3 regions of the Veillonella montpellierensis genome follow, and region 1 is predicted to be linked to each of the others. Evidence: riboswitches for the same ligand, from Rfam matches in the RefSeq annotation. Region 1 holds a riboswitch; each other region holds the start of a gene.
The links. A riboswitch is a leader RNA that binds a small molecule or an ion and turns the genes downstream of it on or off. The one in region 1 is predicted to bind thiamine pyrophosphate.
Positions count from the first base shown of each region.

Region 2: it holds a riboswitch for thiamine pyrophosphate, as region 1 does, so the genes downstream of both, thiD (bifunctional hydroxymethylpyrimidine kinase/phosphomethylpyrimidine kinase) here and thiC (phosphomethylpyrimidine synthase ThiC) in region 1, are expected to answer to the same signal.
Region 3: it holds a riboswitch for thiamine pyrophosphate, as region 1 does, so the genes downstream of both, thiS (sulfur carrier protein ThiS) here and thiC (phosphomethylpyrimidine synthase ThiC) in region 1, are expected to answer to the same signal.

Region 1 covers NZ_CAMUMS010000001.1:26,288-33,759, reverse strand. The annotation lists gene P6940_RS00140 (DUF456 domain-containing protein) at 1-429, opposite strand, end outside; gene thiC (phosphomethylpyrimidine synthase ThiC) at 490-1,800, opposite strand; TPP riboswitch at 1,895-2,002, opposite strand; gene pflA (pyruvate formate-lyase-activating protein) at 2,080-2,844, opposite strand; gene pflB (formate C-acetyltransferase) at 2,982-5,234, opposite strand; gene P6940_RS00120 (AIR synthase related protein) at 5,594-6,337, opposite strand; gene P6940_RS00115 (ECF transporter S component) at 6,442-6,936, opposite strand; gene P6940_RS00110 (glutamine synthetase) at 7,127-7,472, opposite strand, start outside.
Region 2 covers NZ_CAMUMS010000013.1:20,330-27,801, reverse strand. The annotation lists gene P6940_RS07320 (nicotinate-nucleotide--dimethylbenzimidazole phosphoribosyltransferase) at 1-508, opposite strand, end outside; gene thiW (energy coupling factor transporter S component ThiW) at 748-1,272, opposite strand; gene cytX (putative hydroxymethylpyrimidine transporter CytX) at 1,259-2,446, opposite strand; gene thiD (bifunctional hydroxymethylpyrimidine kinase/phosphomethylpyrimidine kinase) at 2,456-3,913, opposite strand; TPP riboswitch at 4,196-4,302, opposite strand; gene P6940_RS07300 (diacylglycerol/lipid kinase family protein) at 4,676-5,635, opposite strand; gene P6940_RS07295 (GntR family transcriptional regulator) at 5,840-6,547, shown strand; gene P6940_RS07290 (helix-turn-helix domain-containing protein) at 6,984-7,325, opposite strand.
Region 3 covers NZ_CAMUMS010000005.1:69,159-76,630, reverse strand. The annotation lists gene P6940_RS03715 (amidohydrolase) at 1-858, opposite strand, end outside; tRNA gene P6940_RS03710 (tRNA-Ser) at 1,087-1,178, opposite strand; gene P6940_RS03705 (thiamine phosphate synthase) at 1,362-2,147, opposite strand; gene thiH (2-iminoacetate synthase ThiH) at 2,165-3,352, opposite strand; gene P6940_RS03695 (thiazole synthase) at 3,500-4,264, opposite strand; gene thiF (sulfur carrier protein ThiS adenylyltransferase ThiF) at 4,290-4,859, opposite strand; gene thiS (sulfur carrier protein ThiS) at 4,902-5,147, opposite strand; TPP riboswitch at 5,365-5,470, opposite strand; gene nrdG (anaerobic ribonucleoside-triphosphate reductase activating protein) at 5,759-6,268, opposite strand; gene nrdD (anaerobic ribonucleoside-triphosphate reductase) at 6,454-7,472, opposite strand, start outside.

The DNA of each region.
Region 1 (7,472 bases):
TAATGTGCCAATCATAGCACGCTTTGCCACTTTATCAGCCACATTACCAGGAGATATATAACTTTCACAAACATAGGTACAAATAAATACACCAATAGCAGCGCCTATGATTGAGCCGACCAAGGGGAACACACTCGTACCGATAAGGCCGCCAACTATGCCACCTATGAAAGTAGCTATATAAGTCCATTTTGATGGTTTATATTTTTTCATACCTAGAAAAGCTGATACAGTTTCAAGCAGTTCTCCCGCTAATAAGACCAATACTACTATAACTGTTGTAGTGATAGATATAATTTGCCAATGCGTAAAGAAAGCCATTAACACTGTCAAAATAATGATACACCAGTTTCCTGGTAACCCTATCAATGTAGCCATTAAGGATATAAAAAACAACACTGCTAATAGTAGGCCTAAAATGATATTCATATTACATTCTCCTCCCTATAAGTCTATTATAGCAAGAAAATATAGATGCGCCTAATCATTCTATAAAATGTCAATATATTCATCGTTTAATGCTTTATTCATACTGCGTACAGCACAGAATTTACCACACATACTGCAAGTATCTGCATGATCACTTTCAGGTGCTCTACTATCACGAATCGCACGAGCCGTATTAGGATCTAAAGCGCATGCATATTGTGCTTCCCAATCTAGTTTTTGGCGAGCTTCTCCCATTTTATCATCAATATCACGTGCATGAGGAACGCCTTTTGCAATATCTGCTGCATGGGCTGCAATTTTAGAAGCAATGATACCTTGTTTTACATCGTCTACATTAGGTAATGCTAAATGTTCTGCTGGCGTTACATAACATAAAAATGCAGCTCCATTCATAGCAGCTACTGCACCTCCGATAGCCGCTGTAATATGGTCATAGCCAGGTGCAATATCAGTAACTAATGGCCCTAATACATAAAATGGAGCCCCCATACAAATAGTTTGTTGAACTTGCATATTTGCCGCTACTTGATTCAATGGCACATGTCCTGGTCCTTCAACAATAACTTGTACATTATGTGCCCAAGCACGTTTTGTCAATTCCCCTAGTCTTACCAATTCTTCAATTTGACACACATCAGTGGCATCTGCCAAGCATCCAGGACGACATGCATCACCTAAGGATATTGTCATATCATATTCTTCACAAATATCTAAAATATCATCAAAGTATTCATAAAATGGATTTTCTTTTCCCGTCATACTCATCCAAGCAAACACTAAACTACCACCACGACTTACAATATTCATTTTGCGTTTGTGCTTGCGAATTTGTTCAATTGTTTTACGCGTGATTCCACAGTGCAATGTAACAAAATCTACACCATTTTCTGCATGAAGTCGTACTACATCAATAAAATCTTTTGCGGTTAATTCAGCCAAATCTTTTTGATGATGAATGACACTATCATAAATAGGCACTGTACCAATCATGGCAGGGCATTCTGTTGTTAATTTAACACGAAAAGGCTCTGTATTACCATGACTAGATAGATCCATAATGGATTCTGCCCCTAACTCTACGGCTTTCATTACTTTTTGCATTTCAATATCATAATCTTTGCAATCGCGAGATACACCTAGATTAACATTAATTTTAGTGCGAAGCATACTACCAATACCTTCTGGATCCAACGAAGTATGATTCTTATTAGCACAGATAACAACTTTGCCTTCTGCTACTAATTGACGAATTTCTTCTACAGGACGAAATTCTTTACGGGCTACTATTTTCATTTGTTCTGTAATAATCCCTTTACGTGCTGCATCCATCTGTGTTGTGTATGAATTCATTTCATTACCTCCTAAAATTTACACTTGTTATCACATGGGTAACGATTAGTTAATCTAAATAAAAACGAGATACCATCTATAGGTATCTCGCATTATTTATAACTAGAAGCTTTTCCTACGTTGGCATTATCCAAATCAGGTCAAGGGTCTAAACCAATCAGTTTACTCTCAGCCGACTTCAGTCAGCTCCCCATCTTTATTATTTTTTTCAGTATACCACACTTTATAAAATTTTAATAGTTTTTTATAACAACAATGAACACTTACTATCTTTTCAGGTTACTTCTTATATCTGCTTACTTTTAATATACGTTCCGCTGTATCAATCTGTTCTTGTGTTGGTGGTTCAACATTTTCTAACGTATATGGTATTCCTAATCGTTCCCATTCATGAATTGCCATAGCATGATATGGCAAGACTTCTACTCGTTCCACTGTATGTAATGTATCTATAAATTCTGCTAACCGTGTTAATCCCTCAATGTCGGTCGTTATGCCTGGCACCAGCACATGACGAATCCACATGGCTTTACCTTTATCTGACAAATACGTAGCCATTTCTAAAATATTTGTGTTCGCTTGTGCTGTCAATTTCTTATGGCGTTCATTATCTATTTCTTTTATATCTAATAAGAACAAATCTGTTAAGTCACATAATGTTTCAAACTTGGAAAAAAATGGCTCATCCCACGTAAAGGGATTTCCCGATGTATCAAGACAAGTATGAATGCCTTTCTTTTTAGCCAATGTAAATAATGCAATGACAAAATCAATTTGCAATAAAGCCTCTCCACCACTCACAGTAATCCCGCCGCCATTTTGCCAGTACGCTTTATACCGTAATGCTTGTTGAAATACATCCTCTGGCGTTCTCCATTGTGCATTTCTATTATCAAATTGCCACGTTTCTGGATTGTGGCAATATCGGCAACGCATGGCACAACCTTGTAAAAATACAATAAATCGTAATCCTGGCCCGTCTACAGCGCCAAATGATTCTGTAGCATTTACTAACCCTTCTATTTCTCTTTGTGTATCTCCCATAGAACCACCTCCTTTTACAATACATAAATAGCCCTGGCGCAAAGCACAGGGCTACTATGTAATTATACTACACACTATATGCTAGTATCCTATAGAAATCAAAATCACATAGTCCTAGTCAAATGTGCCTTCATTCATTACATTCTTTCATGGAATGTTCTGGAAATAACATCCAACTGTTGTTCGCGAGTTAAATTGATAAATTTAACGGCATATCCAGATACGCGAATTGTAAAGTTTGCATATTCTGGTTTATCTGGATGTTCCATAATATCAAGTAATGTTTCTTTGCCAAATACATTTACATTCAAATGATGCGCCCCTTGATCAAAATAGCCATCCATAACATGTACAAGATTTACAGAGCGTTCTTTGTTATCATGACCTAATGCAGATGGTGTCATACTTTGTGTATTAGAAATACCATCTAATGCCCATTCATATGGTAATTTAGCTACAGAGTTCAAAGATGCCAACAAGCCATTAGCGTCAGCATTATAGCTAGGGTTAGCGCCTGGTGCAAATGGAGTCCATGCAGGACGTCCATCTGGTAGCATGCCTGTATATTTACCATAAACTACATTAGAAGTAATGGTCAAAATAGAAGTAGTTGGTTCAGATTCACGATATGTGTGACGACGTTTAATCATAGCTAAGAATGTACGTAACAACCATACACCAATTTCATCAGCGCGATCATCATCATTACCATATTTAGGGAAGTCCCCATCAATTTCAAAGCTTTCTGCAATGCCATCTGCTCCACGAACCACTTTTACTTTCGCATATTTAATAGCCGATAAGGAATCGATGACATGGGAGAACCCTGCAATCCCCGTAGCGAATGTACGACGTACATCAGTATCAATCAATGCCATTTCAGCTGCTTCATAATAATATTTATCATGCATATAGTGAATCAAGTTCAATACATTTACATAAATATCTGCTAACCAATCTAGCATCGGTACAAATTTAGCCATTACTTCATTATAATCCAAATATTCAGAGGTAATTGGCACGTATTTAGGGCCAACTTGTTTTTTAGATTTTTCATCAATACCGCCATTAATAGCATATAACAATGCTTTCGCAAGGTTAGCACGAGCTCCAAAGAATTGAATTTCCTTGCCTGTTTGTGTGGCCGATACGCAACAGCAAATAGAATAGTCATCGCCCCAAACAGGTTTCATAACATCATCATTTTCATATTGAATTGAGCTAGTAGATACAGAAATATAAGCTGCATACTTTTTAAATGGTTCAGGTAATTTAGAGGAATATAATACAGTCAAGTTTGGTTCTGGAGAAGGTCCCATATTTTCCAATGTATGCAAGAATCGGAAGTCATTCTTAGTAACCATGGAACGTCCATCCATACCGATACCAGCCATTTCCAATGTTGCCCAAATAGGATCACCAGAGAATAGTTCGTTGTATGATTTAATGCGGGCGAATTTTACCATACGGAATTTTAATACGATATGGTCAATTAATTCTTGTGCTTCTTCTTCTGTTAACGTGCCTGCTTCTAAATCACGTTGAATATAAATATCCAAGAATGTAGAAATACGACCTACAGACATAGCCGCACCATTTTGTGTTTTTATAGCTGCTAAATAACCAAAATACAACCATTGTACTGCTTCACGTGCATTTTCTGCTGGCTTAGAAATATCATACCCATAGGAAGCTGCCATTTCTTTCATTTGTTTTAATGCTTTAATTTGATCTGCTAATTCTTCACGCAAGCGAATAACAGAATCAAGCATAACGCCACAGCCACAATTAGCTTTATCTTCTTCTTTCCATGCAATTAATTGATCAATACCATATAAAGCAACTCGACGATAATCGCCAACAATACGACCACGGCCATATGTATCTGGCAAGCCTGTTACAATATGACTACTACGAGCTGCACGCATTTCTGGAGTATATGCATCAAATACAGCTTGATTATGTGTTTTATGATATTCATTAAAAATTTTATGAAATTCAGGGTTTGGCTTATCTCCGTACATTTCTAATGCTTCTTCTGCCATTTTAATACCACCATATGGCATAAATGCACGTTTTAATGGTTCATCTGTTTGCAAACCCACTACTTTTTCTAATTCTTTATGAACAGGATCAATATATCCTGGTGCATGAGAGGTAATACTAGATACTGTATTAGCATCTTGTTTTAATACGCCACCATTTAACCGTTCTTGTTTTTGTAATTCTTGTACTTTTGTCCATAATATATTAGTAGCTTCTGTAGGACCTGCTAAAAATGATTCATCCCCATCATACTGTGTATAGTTTGTTTGGATAAAGTCTCGAACATTACATTCTTCTTTCCATAAACGACCATTGAAATTATTCCATGCTTTGTGTTGTAACATATGATTCGTTCCTCCATATCGGATATATAATAACTATTAGAAAAACAAATTATAAAATTTCCGGTACTTATCCGATTCACAGTATATGATTAGCAATAATCATATTGTCAGACTTCTTACTTTGATTATATATTTATATGATAATTACTGTCAATATAGTTACTGCGATTTAACGGGTATATTCCCATAGATATATCAAATAATCCTTATATCTATTGGAATATCAAGGATTATATAAAATAGGAACAATAAGTAGATAAAAAACGCATGGTAAATAATAATTATTATTAACTATGCGTTTTGATATATTCAGTATATATAAAATATTTTTATACGTATCTATATAATACTATGTATTCTCATTTTACTGTAGCAATATAATATGCATTAGGAAAAAATTTTAAAAAATTATTTTTATTTTTATGTGGCACTACTACCAATACACATGTAGCTGGTCCTGCACTAGTTGACAAGAATGTATCACTCAATGCCTCATTAAATAGGAATGTTTCATGAGAGCATTTTTTTGTAGCCTTTGTTAACGAGAAACATTCTTCTCGAATCCCTTGCGATCCTACTGGTATAATTTCTTTCACAAAATCAATTTTTTGCAAAGCATATATATCATCATAGGTAACAATAGACTCTAATTCATCAATAACCGCTTGTCCCACTAAGGGCTTACCCACACAATATATACAATCACTTGCACGTATGGTAGACGTAGAATACTCAGTAGAATTAATAATGCCCATGCCGGTAACACCTACGCTAGTCGATGTAGGTACCATATTTTCTTCTGAACTACCATTAATTTCAACATTAGAAAGTTTAGCTAATGTTATTTCCTCCCGTATTCCCTGTAAAACAGCCTGCCCTACCGTCTCAAAATGATTCCCCACTAAATTAGTTAATAGAATGGGCGTCGCCCCAAATGCTAGTAATTCAATTAATACAACGCGAGCCGCATAGGCGCCTACCATAGTGTATGGCACCTTCAATAAATCATGCACCGCTTCTCCAATTCCTGCTGACATATCACAAGCTATCACCATAGATTGATTTGTTCCAACAGGTATAATTGTTAAATCTCTATATTTCATATGCAATCACTTTCATGTATTTGACTATATATTCACACTTATACTATACATTATATCTGATAGTATAAGTGATATATACTAAATCAATCGATTTCTCAGTAGAACTATTTATATAATTTCTTTGACAGAATAATACACAATGCTATGGCGGCAATGCATAAATTGGTAATTGCAGCTATAGAAAGTGGTACGAATAAAATCCATAGTGATACATGAAATACTTCATCCATAATAGCTAAACCAATAACTACATTAATGAAATAGGCGACCACAGAGGCAAGAAAAATTCCCAAAAAGCGATACCTATCTTTAAAGTAATTTCCTATAATGCTATAAATAGCACAACTTACAATCATAATACAAGCTACTGTACAATGAACCGGTATTGATAATGGAAAACCCACTAATAGAGCAGATATCATATGTGCGATGCCACCAAGTAAAGAGCCTATCCAAGGCCCTAATAAAATCGCACCAATAAATGCTGGTGCGGAATCTAACGCGATGGATCCCATAATTTTTATATTAGCCCCAATAACAGCTAACGCTAATAGCAATCCTGCTAATGCTATTTTTTTTGTAGTAATACTTTCCTTCATACTATATCAATCCCTTTCTAATCGATTATTGTATAGTGCATCAATGTATATTTTATACTACCATTAATCTAACTAATTGACCACTAAAAAATAAACTGCCATACAGTACAAAGACCATATGGCAATTTATTTTGTGTACATATACTTAAGTCTTAATTAATATGTTCCTACCTACTAGTATGGTAGTAGATCAAAAAATATTTTTACTATAATTAGCATACTTAGCTTCTAATTTTTCCATGCATGCATTCATTTCCACTTGAAGATCAGAAGCTATATCATACTTCCCAGTGCCTAATGCATCTGTTAAGCGAGTAAATAAGGATTGATTTGTTTCCGTATCTTTTGCTAAATAGTATCGTAACTCATTAACTTCATGCCATGCTGCATCATCAATAGCATTCGATTCATTATGCAATTTCACACATTTACGCACTATCTCTAAATTAGTAGGAATCAAACGGTTAGCTAACACTAATCTCCAACGTTTTAAAATAGAAGCGATAAAGGAATCCATCAAATCTTTTGGGAATCCT
Region 2 (7,472 bases), on a different contig from region 1:
CGATTTCACCAAAAGATAGCAAATTAATTTCCTTAAAATTGCGATTAATAAGAGTTGTTATCAGCTTACTTACTTGTTCATACACGTATTGATATGCATCTACCGTCATGGCAGGTTCTTCTAAGAAGTTAGCACTACCGCGTTGAAACTTACAATCAACGCCAACGGCTTTATGGCTATTTAAACCTACATCAACAATTTCATAGGGAATATGAGAGAAGGTAGCCAATTGTGTAGCTGCTGATTTTTGTTGTAACATTGTTTTAGCTTGTAGCCGTGTTAATTTAGGATTACAACCAACAATACCTGCTTTAGCAATACCATGGTCAGCAGCAAATATTACATGAAGTGGATTAATGCGATTGTGCATGCATCCCCAAATATGAGTGAGACGTATGAAATAGTCTTCCCAAACTCCAAAACTATGAGGTCTAATACAACGAGAACTGATTTGTTCTTCTCCGGTAAGCATAGGACCAGCTTGTTTCGTTTGTGTATTTTGATTCATAGGGCACCTCCAATAGGATAGATTATATATTGATATATGTATACATATACCTATGTATATATCTATTATATGCTTCTTTTACTTTGAAAGCTAGTTACTTCATTGAAGGATTCTTACTATCAAGATGATGCATCATTCGAGCGGTGATACGTTCGTGAAGGGTGAACACAGACTATGCTAGTCTGTGTTACATCATAGTTACAAGAGGGCAATTAGATTTATAAATGTTAGGCATCATATCATTTATGGGATAGCGGAAGAATTCTTTTTTTCTTACAAGCAGAAATGATAATAATTGCTAATATAGTTCCGCCAGCGGTGCTAATAAAAAAAGGAGGAATAAATCCTAAGAGAGCGGCTTTTTGATTACCTAGGACATACGAGGCGATTGGATAGGCAGCTAATCCACCAATAATAGATGTACCTACTAACTCACCAATATAGGCAAACGGTAGTTTCTTAGTATATTTGTATAATAGACCAGCTAGTAGGGCGCCGCACATACTACCTGGAAAGGCAAATACGGTTCCTAGACCTAATAGGTTTCGTAAGAGGGATGCAATAAAAGCAGCTCCTACGGCATAACTAGGACCGAGTACGACAGCGGTTATGATATTGATAAGATGTTGCACTGGTGCACATTTAGAACCAAGTATGGGGAATGAAAAGGTAGATCCTATAATGGCAATGGCAGAAAGGACACCCGTTAGTACGAGCTTGGTCGTTTGCGATAAACGATAGTTGGATGTATTATGCTCTTTCACGACGCTTGCCTCCTTTCTTAATGCTTTGTAAGATAAGAACGACAAGGGCGGTGAGTACCATAGCTGGTAAGGTAGAACCAAGTACAAACTCTGTGGCTAAGAAATAGCGATAGATGATAAAGCCGATTATCCATGATAGCATATTTACAACATTAATAGGTTTAGTATAGGCACTATCATTGAGTAGGTAGTCCATGATTAATACGGCTGTCATAGGTGCAAATACAGAGCCGATAGCATATAAGAAATTAGTGATATCATCCATAGGGAATAGCATAGCGGCAATGGTACCGATAATAGTGGTTATTCCTGCTAAATACATGCCTCGTATACGGGGACTGAGTGCTTCGCCAGATACACCGGCTGAATAGGCATCGAGAAAGGTGGTAGTAACCGTTGAAAATATAACGATTAATAAACCAACCAATCCAAGACCAGCAGTACTCATAATAACGGCAATATCAGTTACTCCTGTGTAGATAGCGGCACACATACCAATGCAATACATAAACGTACTAGTAAGAGAATAGATGATAACGCTGACTACTGTTGCTTTTACAGGCTCTTTCGCATGATGCGTATAATCGCTAATCAATGGTAACCAAGAAAGGGGCATGGCTATTGATAATTCGATGGCCATGCTAAATGCTAAGGAATCATCAGTTACAGTGGGCATAATTGTTTGATTGGCAATTAGACCACATAATACGAGGGTTAAAGCAAATAACATGCCCATGGCGGTACCATTTATTTTCGTAAAGTTGGTGAGACCAATGCGCAACCAACCTAAAATACAAAGGCCGATAATACAAGCCCAAACAGGTTGAGTTAGATTGATAATGCTGTTAGCGGATAGAGAACCATCATAAATCATGATGGATGTCCAACCAATTAATTGGATAATGTTTAGAATGATGAATAAAAGGCTGCCTGAGGTACCGAAAGCATCTTTTACCGTTTCCATAGCGGTTTTTCCTTTTTTAGCACCAATATAACCAGCCCCAAAGAGGATAAGGCCACCAATAATGTGACCAATGACGATGGCGAGGAGGCCTTTTTCAATGCCAAGTGGTGAAAAATAAGTACCTGTTAATATTTCGGCAATTGAAACGGCTGCACCAAACCAGATTAAGCCGTTTGATAATAATGTTGTTCGTTCTATAGCTTGTTTCATAAAAACTCCTTATTGATTAGTATATGGTTGTGTGTGAATTAATCCAGCCCCATGATCCATAGGACCACTACCATGACCTATATCCATCATGGCAGATAGGGTTAGTGAAATATAGTCTTTAGCGCGTTGTACGGCACTAGGAATGTCATAGCCCTTCGCTAAATTAGCGGCAATGGCACTTGATAAGGTACAACCTGTACCATGGGTGTTATTATTTTTGATACGCTTGCCTGTAAACCAAGTATAGTCGTTTGGGGAGATATATAATAAATCATTCGCATCGTTAATGCGATGACCACCCTTTACAAGGACTGCACAGTGATAGGCGTTGTAGATAGTAGAAGCTGCTTGTAGCATATCATCGCCACAGGTAATAGAAATGTGAGATAATGTTTCTGCTTCCGGTATATTAGGCGTTACTAGGGTGGCTAGCGGTAATAATGTATTGACCAAAGTTTCGATAGCATCCTCGTCAATTAATCGAGCACTACTAGTAGCAATCATCACGGGATCTACGACAATATTAGTGGCTTTATAATGTCGTAATTTTTCAGCAATGACTGTAATTAGCTCCTTGTTAGATAGCATGCCAGTTTTTATAGCTTTTGGTGGAATGTCTGTAAAAATAGCATCTAATTGAGCCGCCATAAAATCGGGCGTCACATTAGAAATCGCACTTACCCCCATCGTATTTTGTGCGGTGAGAGACGTGATGGCGCTCATACCATATACGTGATGAGCTAGCATAGTCTTAAGATCGGCTTGTATACCTGCACCACCACTACAATCACTACCAGCAATGGTGAGAGCTGTTACGGTGTCTACTAACCGATGTGCTATTGTGGCTACTTGACGCGTTTTTGTATACACCTCATCTATAGTGCTAGAACTGTTAAAAATAGCACCAATCATAGCAAAACCGGCCATACCACGCCCATCTAAGAGGGACATGTTGTCTTTTGTAATACCGCCAATCGCTACTACGGGAATAGGCACAGCACGACAAATCGATTCGAATATATCATGACTTATACGGGTAGTATCTTTCTTGGTATCTGTAGCAAATACTGCACCGGATCCAATATAATCAGCACCCTCTTCATAGGCTAATTCGGCTTGTGCGATTGTTTTGGCAGTAACGCCAATAATAGCATTATCGCCGAGAATGTAGCGCGCTTCACGTAAAGGCATGTCATCTTGTCCAATGTGTACACCATCTGCTTGTATTTCTTTAGCTAGTGCTACATTGTCATCAATTATGAAGGGCACTTTATATTGACGGCATAGAGCTTGTACTTGTAATGCTTCCTCTTTTACTTGTGATAGAGGGATTTCTTTACGTCGTAATTGAATCATAGTTGCACCACCACGAATGGCTGCTTCTACTTGATTGAGTAAAGCACTACCTGTCGGTTCGTGGGGAGGTGTAATTGCATACACCGTTAGGTGAGAACGTGTTAGTTTCATAATCGGTTATATGATACATAGATGTATCATAGGCTCCTTTCTATACTACAAATAATAGGTGAATGAATGCCCATACTAGCACTAAGCTCCTGGCCTATAAGGGTGGTGTACGCTTACGGTTATAGGATAGGTAGTTAATGTAGAAAGACATATAGAAGAGAGAAATATAAAAAAGGAAACCTAGTAGGTTTCCTTTTTATAAATACGGCATGGGTATGACTTGATATGTACTGCCGTCATATAGCATACAATGTATATCATCGTCAGTATATGTTGTCGCCGTATATAGTTCTAGTATATCCCTACGTTGGCATTATCCAAATCAGGTTATGGGTTAAAGCGAGTAGCTTACTCTCAGCCCGAACATTCGAGCACCCCGTTGTCTAATTTACATATCATAGTTTATTACTATGATATAGTTAATTTTATCATAAAATATGGGAAAATTAAACTGTTGATACCTATGTAATCGAAAGAGTTATCTGGAGTAGTTAACATATGTGACACAGAATCCGAATGATGTATGTAAACAGTACTCTTCTATATATTTATTAGGTAATGTAAATACCAATACTTTTTGGGCTATGATAGTATATCTACTGCATATTGTACTATGCTTACAAGCATTATGAGTTGTGAACGTTCTTTTGTAAAATCGTTTTCCATCAACCTTGTGACATCATTCTAAAATAGGATAGATTATGTGTTAGAAGAATACATAGTCTAGTAGGCATTTAATATATGCTAAGTCTAGTGAGATTTTTATATTTTAGGTAACAAATTAGCTGGATTCGGCAATAAACTAGCCTTTTTTTTGTATTTATGATGTTGATCCGGTACATAGACACGCAAGAATTTTGGCAATACTTCTAATTCAACAGGCATATCGGGACCTCGGTCGCCATCCATATTGGTAGGGAGATCATTGACTTCATTTAATAATTGGATATGCGCTTTTTTGACGGTTATAATATCTACATACCGGGAATTATAAATACTACCACTGATAACCAATGGAAATATACGGAGAATATCAAGAATAAAGTATTCTTTAAAAATAATAATGCGCATAAAGCCATCATCAACGGTGGCGGTAGGCATAAATTTTTCAAAACTGGATACACAATTCGTCAATAGGGCTAACACCAATGGTGATTTGACTACAAAGTCTTTGTCTTCTGTTATGATGCGATAATTAAAGCTTTTATTGTTTAATAAAGCTTGTCCACCTCGGGCAAAATAGGCAAGAGGACCTAAAATACTTTTTTCCTTAGGTGTTACCTCTTCTACTACTTTAGGTATGATACCTGCCGCAATATTGTTGCAAAAATATTTATCATTGCAACGACCAATATCAATGTGGCGAATTACACTATGGCTTAAGGCATGGATAGCAGCTAGCGGTGAACGGGGGATTTCTAGGGCACGGGACATATCGTTTACAGTACCAACAGGAATAAAGCCGAAGTTAATGTCACCACCAGCTTGTGCAATGCCATTTACTGTTTCATTAACCGTTCCATCGCCGCCCATACAAAAGACAGCATCGTAGTGATTTTCTGTAGCGGCTTTAGCAAAGCGAGTGGCATCTAATTCGCCAGCAGTAAATTTCACTTCTGTGTGATCAAATAGGCTGGTTAATTGTAATTGCAAGTCCATCATATAGCGACGGGCAGCGCCTCCACCAGAGGAAGGATTTATGATGACTAAACAACGACTCATATATAATACTCCTAGTTATAAATCAAAATTGACAGTGTATAAAGCACCTCGTATAATTAATCTATCTTATATTATAACTGTATTTGTTCTTGAATAAAAGAGAAGATGTTAGAAAATATACTAGCTTCTTATGAAAGACAATATAGTTAGTAGTTAGGATTTACTAGCTAGTAGTTATATAACATGATTTGAGGAATATTGCATATGGATAAGCATGAAGAGTATCATTTGAAGCCCATTGATTCTATTGGAAGATTGCCATTGAGTGAACAAGTATATATCACATTAAAGCAAGCTGTATTGCGAGGAGAATTAAAACCGCAAGTTAAATTAAATGAAGTGAAAATCGCAGAGCAATTACAAGTGAGTGCTACGCCTGTGAGAGAAGCGTTTCGAAAACTTGCTAAAGATAATTTAGTAGTTATAAAACCTTGGAAAGGTGTAACGGTTAAGGGGTATACACCAGAAGAAATTATTGCTATGTATCAGTGTCGTGAGGTTATGGAAGGACTTGGAGCTAGATTATGTGCCTTGTATGCGACAGATGAGCAAATTCGTGAGTTAGAAGAGGTGTGTGACGAAGGACGGCGTGAGGAAGATCTAGAAGAAAGAGTGGCGATTAATAGTCGTTTTCACTCATTGATAGCTATGTTATCTGGTAATGAACGAGTGGCGGACTATTTATCAGATTTTAGAGAAATGGTGAATCGTGATATGTATATTAGTACTATGGATTCGGAACGCAGTTTGGAATGTGACAAGGAACATGATGCCATTATGGAAGCGATTCGTCAGCATGATGGAGAGGTAGCAGAGCAACAGATGAGAAACCATATTCGAAATGCTTTTGTATTTAAAAAAGCGCATGCTGATTTACGAGCAAAAAAATTTGGAGAAAATAGTAATTTATAGTGAGAATTTTTATTCATTGGCCGTGGGAAATAGGTTTTTATGATGGGGTGTATTATTCATGATAGTACATAGAAGCGTTAGATAGCAATATAATGGTGTATCATTAAATAAATTAATAAAGGATTTTTTAAATCAATCCCCTATAATGGAGGGTATAGGGTTTATAAATCTATTGAAGTTCTATTTACAAGAAGGTTGTTATTTGCTATAATTTATGCAAGGTAGTGAGTATATCTCATACCTTGGGGCATCCCCCAAAGCCCCATAACATTTGAATTAGATTCAAATGTTCTCTCTCTCTTTTTTCTCAAACACAAAAGCCTCGGCTCCGGCCGAGGTTTTTGTGTTTGAGATTCTATTTGTCGGTAGTAGACGATGTGATAGTTTCTATCATCATCGATGTAAACTAATGATATAATAAACTCTTATAGAGGCATCACAAATACATCTGTAATGTAGGTGATTTTTGTTGCCTACCAACTAGAGGAATATTGCTTGTATCGTAAGAAGTTAAGCGTTGATAGCGACGTAAATCACTGGCTTCTACTCGTAATAATTGATAGGTTTCTACGCCTAATGCATAGGCAATTTGATAGAGTATTTCTAAGGATACACCTTCAATATGTCGCCCGTTTTCTAATTTACCTAAATAACTTGCACTAATACCAGCACGATAGGCTAGTTGTTTTTGTGTTAATCCATTAGCAGTGCGCAGTACGGTAATTTTATGACCAATAGCGTGTAATAAAATTTGACAAGTATAAGCTGTGTAGTCCAAGATAATCTCTCCCTCGTAGTAGTTATTCATAGCTACTTTTACTATATACATCGTGTACCTATTCAATTACGAATATATATTACATATAGTATAGAGTAAATTTGATTAATATGCTACATAAAATTTATAAAATAATATAAATTAGTA
Region 3 (7,472 bases), on a different contig from region 1:
TTTAATTGCCTCTAACATATGAGCTCTAACACTTTCATCAATAGTACGAATATTCAATTTAATGTATGCTTCATCAGGAATAATATTTTCTGCTTTGCCCGCATGAAATTCACCAATAGTAAGTACTGCCTGTGTTTGTGGTGCCACTTCTCGAGACACAATAGTTTGCAATCTAACCACTGCCGAGGCGGCCATAACGATGGGATCAATCGCATTATTTGGCATGCCTCCATGACCTCCTTCTCCGAAGAAGGTTACTTTTAAACTATCTCCAGCTGTCAAAATTTGACCTGGTCGATAGCCAACTGTACCAGATTTAAAAGACATTAAATGCTGTCCTAATATAATTTCAGGCTTAGGAATATGAGCCAACAAATTATCATCTATCATGGCTTGTGACCCTTCCGCCGTTTCTTCTCCTGGTTGAAAGATGGCTACAATAGTCCCAGACCAGGCATCTTTTTTCTTGGCTAATACGGTAACAGCTCCTAATAACATGGTAGCGTGCATATCATGACCACACATATGTGATACAGACGTTTCATGTCCTTTACGATCAATCATAGTCTTGACACTGGCATAGGATAAGCCGTTAGACTCTTTCATTGGCAAGGCATCCATATCAGCGCGAAGCATAATAGTAGGGCCTTCTCCATTACGAATGATGGCTACTACACCAGTGCCTCCTATCCCTTCAGTAACATCAATGTCTAATTCTTTTAGTTGATTAGCTATATAAGAACTAGTCTCATATTCTTGCATAGATAGCTCAGGATTTTGATGAATATGTATATATACTTCTTTTAAGGCAGGCAATTCATCTATAATAATAGATTCTACCTTTTCTATTAATCGCATAAAACACCCACTTTTTTAATGTATACTTAAAATATATTGATAGTTACAGTATAATCCTTACTCATAGTAAATACAATATAATGCCTGTACCAGCTTAACCAATCATATTCATATGCTAAGAGCAATGCATATCCATCATTTATAAAAATTCCATTATCTACCGCTTTAAAATCTATACAACTGATATACAAAAAAGGCATCAGTGCCACGCACTGATGCCTTTACTTTTGGCGGAGAGCCAGGGATTTGAACCCTGGGTACGGAGTTCACCGCACACATGATTTCCAATCATGCTCCTTAAGCCACTCGGACAGCTCTCCATAAGGTACTTTATGAGTATACCTTGTAATCAAATAGATGTCAACCAAATTTTTATAAATCTGCAAATTTATAAATTTACATGCAATAAACGTCCATCTTTATATATAATGCGAATAGTAATACAACAGACATCAAATTACCACCACTTCATCTTATAAAATAAAGTGAACTCATACTACTAATTAGATTGTCATAGCTTCACTCATCATAGCAATACCATCAACACCCCATGTTAATACATCTTGATAGGTATGACTTGTAACTCCACCTAATGCATATATTCTAAAAGGTAATGTCTTTCCCTTTTTAGCTTCATAAACTATGTCCATATCTCTAGCATCATAATTCCTATCTAAATTTGTATCACCACAATTAGTATGTATTTCATTAATAATCGATACTACCCCAGATTTACCCAAAGCTATAGCATTAGGTTTACATGATGTAGGTAATACGGGACTGATAAGGATATAGTTCCAACCTGTAATAGAGTACTGTTTTATATAGGCAAGCCAACTTTTCCACTGCCCGACAGAATGAATCGACGTGCCTTTAATATGTTTCGATAAAAATCGACCAATCATAGGATTTGTATCTATAGACTTACCAAATTTTCTTACTATATCTTGCAACGAATACAATGGCATATGAACATACAAGTCTCGAGTAACAATTCTATCTATATCTTCTAATCCTTGCACCATCATTCCATGAATAAGCATCCGACAATGATCCATTATAGGGAGTAACTCATCAATTAATTGCCAATACGTATCATGATCCATATCAGGTTCTCTAATAATAACTTGACAATCACCATAGTTTGTAATCCAATGTGAATCTCCATAGAAATGTAGATGTTCTTTATGATGAACTGCATCTTTATGACACTCTATTATATACGTAATTTGATCTTTCAAGGGTCTCTTGGCTAATCTTCGATTACTAATAATAGTAATAGGATACATCTTAATTCACCCGTCTTTTATCCTACATAAATATAATCGCTCATCACTGGTTGCATGTTTTTATCTTTAATGGCCTTCATTACTTCTTCTACGCTGCGACTATCAGAAATTTCAAATTGTGCATCGCCTTCGGCCTCTTCCTCTTGATTAATTCCTCCATGACTACCAATCCCTGTGCTAACACCAGCTGATATTTTAGTTGCTCCCAAGGTGATAACATGATCTCTGAAAGTAGGTTTTTCTCGCGTAGAAATCGTAATGCTAGCAAATGGTAAAAACAAACGATAGGCTAATATAACTTGCAATAATTGTGTTTCATGAACATCTTTAGGATTAATAGTAGCATCATTAACGATAGGACATAATCGAGGGCAAGAAATAGAAATTTCTGCATGCGGATATTTTCGTTGTAATAACCATGCATGATATCCTGTGGCAAACGCATCTTTTCTAAAGTCATCAAGGCCCAATAGAGCCGCAAAGCCAACTCCGCGCATGCCACCCATAAGTGCTCGCTCTTGTGCTTCTAAGCGATATGGGAAAATACGTTTATTTCCTCCCAAATGCAAAGTTTCATATTTTTTATCATTATATGTTTCTTGAAATACAGTAACATAGTCGCAACCACATTCATGTAAATAACGATAATTTTCTATATTAGTCGGATAGATTTCAATGCCCACCACCGAAAAATATTGTTTAGCTAATTCACAAGCACGTCCAATATACTTTATATCGCTCCAATATTCACTTTCACCAGTTAAAATCAAAATTTCTTGCAATCCAGTTTTCGCAATGGACTCTAATTCAATAATAATTTCAGCTTCATTCAATTTAGCTCGGTGAATATTATTATGGCAATTAAATCCACAATATACACAATAATTTTCACAATAATTGGAAATGTATAAAGGTGTAAATAATTGTACATTATTACCAAAATAACGATGACGAACAGAGGCCGCTTTTGCCGCTATTTCTTCTAGAAATGGTTCTGCTGCAGGTGATAATAAGGCTTGAAAATCTTGTACTGATAAGATATCTTTCTGTAAGACTCTCTTTACATCTTTCGCTGTATAATTACAATAATCATAAGCATTCATAGCTGTGATTACAGATTCACGTACAGTACTATCAATTTGATCCATATATGGCATATATTTCATATGATCTGTTTTATTATTCGGAATAGCAACTCCATTCATATAAAAACTCCTATTCTAATTAGCAATATGTTTACTTTACTATCACCTATTCATGTATAAATGGTCGACCAAGCTAAACATACGACTAATATACATCACAAAATTCTAACTATTTAAATTATCACGCAAGCAGATTAAGAAAACCACTTAATCTATCAAAAATCCTGTTAATGGAGATGATGCTTCAGCCCCCGAATCTAATATGCGTCCTAATTTTGCTAAATATCCTAAACGGCCTGCTTCAACGGCTTGTCCAAAAGCTCGTGCCATCATAGGAATATCGCCAGCTGTAGCAATGGCCGTGTTCACCATAACTGCAGTAGCTCCCATTTCCATAACCATCGCTGCTTGTGATGGTGTACCTATGCCTGCATCTACAATAATAGGCACATCCACTTCATTAATTAGTAATTGAATAAATGCTTTTGTTTCTAAGCCACGATTGGAACCAATAGGTGCTGCTAAAGGCATAACTGCCGCTGCTCCAGCATTTACTAAATCTCTTGCCACATATAAATCTGGATACATATAAGGTAGAACCGTAAAGCCCTCATTAGCTAATATTTCTGTAGCCTTTATGGTTTCATAATTATTAGGTAGTAAATATTTAGAATCACCAATAACTTCTACTTTTACTAATTCACCACAACCACATTCTCTTGATAATTTAGCAATGCGAACTGCTTCTTCTGCTGTTCTAGCACCACTCGTATTAGGTAATAAACTAACCGTATTAGGAATATAATCCAATATATTTTCTATCTTTCCACCTACGGCACGTCGCAATGCCAATGTAACAATTTCTGCATGAGCTTCATTGATTGCTGCCTGAATTAAAGGTAAAGAAAACTTACCTGATCCTAAAATAAACCGCGATGTAAATGTATGATTTCCTAATGTCCATGTATCCATTATTATGTCTCCTTATTATATATTACTAACTATTACTCAAACACTGTATCATTTTATTCGCCATATGCCCGGCACATACCATAACACGAGCTGCGGTAATTTTTCCCAATTCATCAATATCACTTTGAAAGTCTCCACACACATACCAATTATGACGGAACTGTCTACACAGGATATCATTACTATCACCCCAGCCGGCCATGCCAGAACATCCGATCAAACAAATAAGATTAGGTAACTGCAAAATCTCCTCTGTAAGCCACGCTTTCGTAGTCGCCTTATCAACTGCCTCTATAATAAATTGTTCTTTCTCTAAAATATCTCCTATCGTATCTTGACTTACCCACCGTGATTCAACCTCAATGTGTACATTAGGATTAACCTGTTCTAAATACGCTTTTAAAGCTATTACTTTATCAATCCCAACGTCTGCATGCGTATAACATTGTCTTCCTAAATTACTCACATCTACCGCATCTCGGTCAATTAACCGTAAGGTTCCCACTCCAGCACGACACAAAGCTACCGCTACATGAGATCCAATTCCACCAACGCCTATGATTGTCACCCGCTTATGACTTAATGTATTTTCCATATATACCCTCTCTAAAACGACAATACTACTCTCTACTGTGCATTAGCCGCCACCAACAAACGATACAATTTCTATAATGGATCCAGCTACGACTAATGTATGATTCCATACATCGCGCTTAACAATATTTCCATTATATTCAACCGCTACTCGTTCTAAACGATATCCTAGTCCTATAATTAGCTGTTCTAATGTTATTGATTTTTCTTGATCATATCCAAGTTGCTCCAATAATATAGAGTACGAATACATCTGTCCATTAATCCTAAGTGTACACTCATCTTTCATACATATCACCTCTGTCCTATATATTATTGTATATGTCTATTCTATATAGTATGTACCAATACAAATCAGTTACTAAAAAAGACACCAAGAAATCATACCCGTGGTGGTATGCCCCTTCGTGCCTTAGCAGTCTAATCATATCTATTTAATTAATTAGTAATAAACTATACTATAATATTCACTATAATTAAAATACAGGAACACCAATGTAGTATCCCTGTTCTCTATTATGCATCCCTACGTTGGCATTATCCAAATCAGGTTCTAGGTCAAAACATTCGTTTACTCTCAGCCAACCAGTGTTAGCTCCCTTTTCATATATAATTATATTTTCATTATACTAAAATTTTCAAATTTATCAATAGGAATTTACTATTTTATAACGATCAATTCTATAGTAGTCAAACATTGACGATATAAATCTATAAGACCCCTATATAAGAACTAATTATTATAGAAAATTATTTCTCATATTTCATAACATCTATCAAACTGTCTAAAAACTAACATCTACTAAAACATACTATCCTATTGATATGAATAGCCTACGGCGCATCAATTTTTTACCTATCCTCATAGCCTTTTACTATTACTAGGAAATTATTATACCATTACAGAGCTTCTTCTATATCTAATAAAACAGGCTTAGAAGCTTTTAAACTTTTTTGTATATCAATAATTCGTTGATTTGATGATCCTCTAAATGGCAACGATGGATCTTTTAATGCATCTACAAATAATCCGTCAACTAATACATCGCACAATACTAATAATCTATATTTATGAGGGCACGCCATAATTTCTTCAAATGTATAACCAGAATACGCCCAAATGTCTTTATCCGGTATTGCCGCTCGTACATTAGTTACCAATTCTACCAATCCATCAACATTTTGAAAAGGTTCTCCCCCAAGTAATGTAAGTCCGCGAATATTTTCATCCTTTATATAGTCAATAACTTGCTGTGTTTCTGTATCCGTCCATTCTGCACCTGCAGTAAAATCTTGATATGACTCATTAAAACAATTATAACATTTATGAGTACAACCAGTTACAAATACAGACGTACGAATCCCTATTCCATTAGCTATATCATACTTTCGTATTTGTCCATATCTCATAATAAATCCCTACCATCATCATAGCTATACAAACAATACTTATCATGAGAATTGCCTGTATAGCTATTTTTAATTTTACACGATACAAATCAACTTACTCGTATATACGCATTTTTCTTACATTATATAATCCGCATCATATAAAAACATACCGTCTAGTAACCTGATGCAGCCTAACACGTCATCTAAATATGCATAACTCGGTCTTTAATTTCTTTAGTGCGTCCTTCATTCCAAAAATTTTCACCTAAATAACCACAAGTGCGACGAATAACAGTTAATGTATCACGATTTGTATTATGACATCGTGGACATTCCCACTCATTATCATCATTTACAATGATTTCTCCATCAAATCCACATTCATGACAATAATCAGATTTTGTATTAAATTCAGCATACGAAATATTATCATAAATGAAACGAATCATTGATAGTACTGCTGGTATATTATGCGTCATATTAGGAATTTCTGCATACGAAATACATCCACCAGTTGATTTCTTTTGAAATTCAGATTCATAAGCAAATTTATCAAACACATTAATCTCTTCACGCACATTCACATGATAGCTATTAGTATAATAACCCTTATCTGTAATATCTTCAATCATACCAAATCTAGCGCGATCAATAGATGAAAAACGATTTGTCAAACTTTCAGCTGGTGTTCCATAAATAGCAAACCCTATATTGGTTTCTTTTTTCCATGAATCTACGGCTTCATTCATAACGTCCATGATTTTCATAGCAAATTTTTTACCCCGAGGGCTTGTGTTAGATTCACCAGTAATTAATCTAGTAGCTTCATAAATACCAATATATCCTAAAGAAGCAGTCGCATACCCTCCCAATAAGTATTTACCAATACATTCGCCTTTTTTCAAGCGAGCAATGGCTCCATGTTGCCAATGAATTGGTGATACATCACTTGTTACATTTTTTAATAAATTATAGCGTAATAATAGTGCTTTTTTACAAAGCTCTAATCGTTTTTTCATAATTTCAAAAAATATTTCTTCATCGCCATTAGCCAAGATTGCCATTTGTGGTAAGTTAATACTAACTACACCCATATTAAATCGTCCATCAAATACATATTCACCTTTTTCATTTTTCCATGGTGATAAAAAGGATCTACATCCCATCGGACTAAATACGTTGCCTTCATAAATTTCTCTCATTTTCTTAGCGGAAATATAAT